Regions from separate parts of the Gottfriedia sp. NPDC058432 genome, predicted to be linked through region 2. Evidence: predicted binding sites of a transcription regulator. Region 2 holds the regulator's gene; the other holds the start of a gene.
What was found. The regulator NrdR, encoded in region 2, represses ribonucleotide reductase genes. The targets are predictions, from matches to a motif close to AACACNATATATNGTGTT.
Positions count from the first base shown of each region.

Region 1: nrdI (class Ib ribonucleoside-diphosphate reductase assembly flavoprotein NrdI) is a predicted target of NrdR. The motif match lies at 1,927-1,944, and genes of this name have one in related genera.

Region 1 is NZ_JBHXLC010000034.1:6,835-10,242, reverse strand. It holds gene ACFWM3_RS22745 (efflux RND transporter permease subunit) at 1-145, opposite strand, end outside; gene ACFWM3_RS22740 (DUF6254 family protein) at 397-507, shown strand; gene ACFWM3_RS22735 (YkvS family protein) at 722-907, opposite strand; gene ACFWM3_RS22730 (spore germination protein GerW family protein) at 1,083-1,391, shown strand; gene ACFWM3_RS22725 (hypothetical protein) at 1,472-1,666, shown strand; gene nrdI (class Ib ribonucleoside-diphosphate reductase assembly flavoprotein NrdI) at 2,025-2,384, shown strand; partial or broken gene ACFWM3_RS22715 (ribonucleotide reductase N-terminal alpha domain-containing protein) at 2,371-3,408, shown strand, end outside.
Region 2 is NZ_JBHXLC010000001.1:244,557-247,964, forward strand. It holds gene ACFWM3_RS01290 (glyceraldehyde-3-phosphate dehydrogenase) at 1-200, shown strand, start outside; gene speD (adenosylmethionine decarboxylase) at 693-1,079, shown strand; gene nrdR (transcriptional regulator NrdR) at 1,394-1,864, shown strand; gene ACFWM3_RS01305 (replication initiation and membrane attachment family protein) at 1,901-3,331, shown strand; gene dnaI (primosomal protein DnaI) at 3,346-3,408, shown strand, end outside.

The DNA.
Region 1 (3,408 bases), on a different contig from region 2:
GAACAGAAATAGCTGGAAACTCGATATTTGGAAGCTCTTCAACTTTTAATTTTGAATAGGAATATAGTCCTCCAAATATTAATAAAAACGAAATAATAAAAATTGCTACAGAGTTTTTTAAACTAAACTTTGTTAAAAAGTTCATTTATTACCTTCCTTCCTATGTATAGTGATAAAGTGATAAAAAAATATAATCCGAATTTTCAATCTTTAGACGTCGTTATTTCTCTGGAGAAAAAACATGTTCATTTCAACTCTTTTAAAAAAAAAAGAAAAAGATCTAAACGTTTTATACGATTTTCTTGCTCAATCCTTCTAAAAATAATTAACATAGATTTTCATTTTTTGTGAAATGATAAGATGGCAAGAAATTGATTAATTTTAGGAGGAAAGAAAATGACAAAATCAAAAAAAGAAAAGGAACGATTTTGGAATGAAAGAAAGTCGAACCAACAGCCACATGATAAAGTAAAATCGTTTAAAGAATTGGACAAAGAAACAAAATAGCCATCTCCTTTACTAAAGAGTGAATGGTACTAGATTTTTATCGTGATCATTACTTATCACATTATCATTTGTAATCATAAAAAAAAGTCCCGTGATATACACGGGACCTGAGACTGATTTGGTAAAGAATTCTAATAAAATTTTAATATAATTGAAATTTATGTAGTTCGAACCTTTTAAAATATGAATATAAGCTGATATTACTATTATTAAACTATTCAGCTGTTTTTAGTATTTTATAATTTTTATGGTTTACGACTGTTAGCGGTTCCATTTCTAAATCTCTGAAGTTTTCCATTATGGATATGTCAACAATGACAGAATTTTTATTTACTTTTTGTACTCTACCTTTCAATCCCTGTTTAAACTCAATGATATTTCCTGCTTCTGCAATTTTCATGAGCATATCTCCTAACAAAGTTTTGACTTGACACCTTCTATAATGCATGAAAACGGTTTAAAGGTAAAGAGAAAATTTAAATTTTTTTACAATTTTGTCTTTTTTCATAAGAAATTATGTTTAAAAACCTTTTGAAAGGCAAAAATGGTTGTAGCACTTTCAGGAGGTTAGTTTGTTGAAAGAATGGTTTGAAGAGTTTGAAGTAGAAATTTCAAATGAAATTAAAAATTTGGTTAGTAGTAATACTCTTATAGGTGATCCGATTTTATATTTTGAAAAAATTATTTTAGTACCATTTTTTGAAATGATTTTAGCGCTAGGTGAAGCACATTCATCATACGAGTTTGCGAGTATCGGAACTGGAGTAGAAGTAATTCCTAAAGCATTCTTAGTTTTAAAAGATGGAAAAAGTGAAGTAATTTTAGTAAATAATAAAAATATGAATTTAGCTGTTACGGAAAAAATTCTTGATGTAACTATTTAGTTTCCATTAAGTACATTCTTTGTTAATGTAAGGTTTGAAGTTTATTTCTTGTGGCGATCAAAATAATAAAGGGTGATAGTATGGAACAAAATGAATTTATCAATTTGATTGATCAGCTAGTAAAAGGTGAGATATCAGAAATTAGTGTTACAAAAGATGATTTTTTAACATTTAGACAAATAATTGTTAATCGAGAGGACTTTAAGCACTTTCGTGGGATTGCACAGCATGGTGGCCATGCAATTTATACTTACTTAGAAGAAGCTAGAAGTTAACAATTTTTGTTAAAATCTAAAGTCAAAATAATATTATTTTAATCGAGTACTCATTAAAAGTTTGCGAAAAAAAAAAGTTTTTTTAGCTTTTTTTCTTATTTCGCAAGGTCTTAATGAGTACTTTTTTTGTGAAAATGTTATGACCTCATTTGACAAAAAAATTGTTTTACACTTTATTGCACTCTTCTCCATAATTTGTTAAATTTCATATATTGTTTTATTTCGAGACATATTGTCGAAATGTTTATTTTCTAAATTCAGTACCTATATGTTGTGTTTGTTCTAAAAAGGTAATACAATATGTAGGTATATAATATAAGTATTTTCAATATTCTTACATATTAACGAGGGTGATAATATGGTGATAGTTTACAGTTCAATGACTGGCAATGTTAAGCGATTTGTCAATAAAGTTAGAATGCCGTCAATCCAAATAAAAGATGGACTAACAATTGAAGTACCGTATATTCTCGTAACCTATACTACAGGATTTGGTAACGTACCTGAAAACGTAAGTACTTTTTTGGAGAGTAATTCAAAGTATTTAAAAGCAGTCAGTGCAAGTGGTAATAAAAACTGGGGAGATTCTTTTGCAGCAAGTGCAGATAAAATAGCATCAGACTATCAAGTTCCAGTGTTATCAAAGTTTGAACTGTCAGGGACAAGTCGAGATGTACAATATTTTATTGAGGGAGTGGAAAAGCTTGAGACATATTGAGCTGAATAATGAATTGACGATTAAAAAAGATGGTTTTTTTGATCTCGCAAAAGATAAAGAAGCGCTTCTTTGTTTCTTGAAAGAAGTTGAAGATAAAAAGATTCAGTTTTCTTCATTAAAAGAACGCTTAAACTATATGATTCAAGAAAACTACTATTATAATGTTGAGATGGATTACTCCTTTGATGAAATAGAAAAATTATATGAGTTAGTATACAATGCAGGATTTACTTTTCAATCATATATGGCCGCATCAAAATTCTTTAAAGATTACGCATTAAAAACAAATGATGGAAAGCATTATTTAGAAGGATATGAGGATCGAATTGCGATCGTTGCACTATATTTAGGAAGAGGCAATATTGAAAAAGCATTGAAATTAGCAAAAATGATGATTCAACAAAACTATCAGCCAGCTACTCCAACTTTCTTAAATGCTGGAAGAAGTAGAAGAGGCGAATTGGTGTCATGTTTCTTATTAGAAATGGACGATAGTTTAAATTCAATAGGATTTCAAATTAATACGGCAATGCAACTGTCAAAAATAGGCGGTGGTGTTGCATTAAATCTATCAAAACTTAGAGCTCGTGGAGAGCAAATTAAAGAAATTGATAACGCTGCAAGTGGTGTTGTTCCTGTTATGAAGCTATTAGAAGATTCATTTTCATATGCTAACCAGCTTGGACAACGTAAAGGTGCTGGTGCAACCTATTTAAATATTTTCCACTGGGACGTAGTTGAATTTCTTGATACAAAAAAAATCAATGCTGATGAGAAAAGTAGAATTCAATCACTATCAATCGGTTTAATAGTTCCAAATAAATTCTTTGAACTAGCAGAAAAAAATGAACCATTCTACGTATTCGCACCATATACAGTGTATAAAGAATATGGAATTCATTTAGATGACTTTGATATAGATGAAAGATATGAAGAGTTAGTAAATAATGAGCGTATTAAAAAGAAAAAGCTAGACTTAAATGCTCGAGATCTTTTAGTAAAAATTGCTGCGATTCAGTTAGAA
Region 2 (3,408 bases):
ATTGTAACGAGCCATTAGTATCAATCGATTTTAATACTAATACACACTCTGCAATTATCGATTCTCTTTCTACAATGGTAATCGACGGTACAAAAGTTAAAGTATTAGCTTGGTATGACAATGAGTGGGGCTACTCAAGACGCGTTGTTGACTTAGTGTCAATCGTTGCATCTAAAATAAAAAAGCTTGAAACTGTTTAATCATTAAATATTGTACTTATAAAAAATTGTAAACGAATACAAAAGGCTAACTAGTTAATCTAGTTAGTCTTTTTGAAGTTGTATGACATATTAAGAAGTAATGTGAATTTATGACTACATAAAAGGGTGAAGCATGACTTAATATCTATGAAATAAGACTGTTGAACTAAGATTAGAAAAAAATTTAAGACCAGAAAAAGTTAAATATCCCCTTAAAAGGCATAGCTTTTGTGTAACTTGCTTTTCTTGTCATTCCTGTGTTTTCAAATCTGCCTGACGCATTTTCTTCACAATTAATTTAGTAAATAACAAAAAAATAAAATTTATCTTGCAATTCAAATTTAAAAAAAGTATACTAACTTTCGTGAACTTCTAAAAGTATAACTAATTACTTAAAGGGTTAGGACCTCTTTGGACTAACTTTCCCCCGTGGTAGTTGATCATACTTTCGCAATAGAAGTCATGACAAATTATTTTAAGGGGGAAATGAATATGGATACTATGGGTCGTCACGTCATTTCAGAATTATGGGGTTGCAATTCAGAAAAATTAAATGATATGAAATTTATTGAGGAAACTTTTGTTGATGCTGCGTTACGCTCTGGTGCAGAAGTTCGTGAAGTTGCTTTTCACAAGTTCGCTCCTCATGGCGTTAGTGGTGTCGTAATCATTTCAGAATCACACTTAACTATTCACAGTTTTCCTGAGCATGGTTATGCAAGTATTGATGTTTACACTTGCGGTGATAGAATTGATCCGAATGTAGCTGCAAACTTTATCGCTGAAGCTTTAGAAGCTGATACTCGCGAAAACGTTGAGTTACCAAGAGGAATGGGTCCCATTCAAGTTGATAATGTAAAAGTTGTAAATGGTAACTAAAGAGAATTGAGAGAGGTGATTTTTCATCTCTCTTTTTTGTTTTTGCTTAATTACCATACCCGAAAAATATATTCTGTAGCGGATTTTAGATTATCTAAACAATCTTGCTTTTAATAGCCTTCTAGAGAATGAACTAGCTTTACATAGTGAAAAATAATTTCCATTAACATAAAATAATGAAATTTTGTTGATCATGACGAAAAATAGGCTTTATGACTTTTATGAAATAAACTTTAGTTTATTTTGAATTTGTTATAGTATAGAGTTATAATAATACGTTTAAACAATTAAGTGTTTGGAGTTGAACTATAACGATGAGATGTCCAACGTGTAACTTTAATGGGACAAGAGTACTTGATAGTAGACCAGTTGATGAAGGTCGTTCAATTAGAAGAAGACGTGAATGTGAAGAATGTCAGCATCGTTTTACAACTTTTGAACGAGTTGAAGATAATCCTATTTTAGTTGTAAAAAAAGAGGGAGCTCGTGAAGAATTTAGTAAAGATAAGATGTTAAGGGGACTGATTAAAGCGTGTGAAAAACGCCCTGTCTCTTTATCTCAGCTAGAAGACATTATTCATAGTATTGAAAAAGAACTAAAAAATAGTGGCACATCAGAAGTTCCGAGTGAAGTTCTAGGTGAAATGGTCATGGAACATTTATCTAAAGTTGATGAAGTTGCATACGTACGATTTGCGTCAGTTTATCGTCAATTTAAAGATATTAATGTATTCATTGATGAATTAAAAGATTTAATTAACAAAGAGCGAGGTAAAGACGAATAATACTTCGCTCTTTTGATACAAGAAAGGGATGTTTGAATGTCTATTGATAAGCAACATTGGATGGATGTTCTACCGGCGGATCCTTATACTGTAATGGCAGCTGGGTATTTACATAATTTTCATAGGCAAGTATTAACGATGTTGTATCAACCAATAATTGGTAGTCAAGCTTTAAGTTTATATATGACACTTTGGGGTGAATGTGAGCAAACGGACCTTAATCCTAATACGTTAACACATCATTCTTTAATGCTTGGAATGAAAAGTAATTTAAAATCAATTTATGAACAAAGATTAATCCTTGAAGGAATCGGCTTACTTAAAGTTTATGAAGGATTTGAAAATGGTACAAAAAAGCTTCTATATGAGCTTCAATCTCCGCTAGATCCTCATTCTTTTTTCGAAGACCCTATCCTAAATATCTTTCTGTTTAAAACAATTGGAAAAACACAATATCAACGAACTAAAACCTTTTTTAGTAGACAATCATTTGCGAAAGAAGGGTTTCGTGAGATTTCACGTTCATTTGATTCGGTATTCCAAGCTATTACAGTTGAGCAATTAAATGAAATTCAGCAAAGTAACGATCTTTCTACGTCAAATGATAGTAGGATTTTACAAGACAATCAGCCAATTAAAATATCTGTCAAAATGGAAGAATTTGATTATGCTTTATTTTTAGATGGGCTTTCGGATTCGTTTGTTCCAAAAAGAGCATTTACTACAGAGGTAAAAGAAACAATTCTAAAACTTGCATTTTTATATGGCATAAATCCGATTCAAATGAAAACGATTGTTATGCGCTCGTTAAATGAAGATAATAAAATCAATATTGAGACTCTACGACTTGAAGCTAGAGATTGGTATCAATTCCAACATCATGAAGCTCTGCCTACGATTGTTGAAAAGGTTCAACCTATTCAGCATAGACAAATGGTTAATGAGCAGCCATCAACTCAAGAAGAAAAATTAATTCATTGCTTCGAAACAATTTCTCCGCGTCAGTACCTTAAGGAGATATCTGGTGGAGCTGAACCAAGTGAAGCTGATTTGAAAATTATCGAAGAGATTATGATTGATCAAAAGCTTCTACCTGGAGTAGCAAATGTGTTAATTGACTATGTAATGATTCGTTTAGATAAAAAGCTTTCTAGAAATTACGTAATTAAGATAGCAAGTCATTGGGCGAGAAAAGGTGTAACAACAGTTAAACAGGCTATGGATCTTGCACGTAAAGAGTTTGAAGAAACTAAACAGAGTGCAACTGCTGCTAAAACTCGCTCAAGTAATAGACGAAATAAAACAATTCGAACTGAGATTGTACCTGACTGGCTTCAATCAAATGAGTCGAATGATTCTCAGAGTGCACCGGCAACAATCAATAACCAAAATGATTCTTCGATAGATGAAGAACGAAAACGATTAGAAAAAGAACTAGAAATGTTTAAAAATAAAAAGAAACGTTAAATGGGAGGACGCTAATGGAACCTATTCAAAACGCATTTAGTGCATTAATGAAAAATAAACAATTCCAGGACACCTTT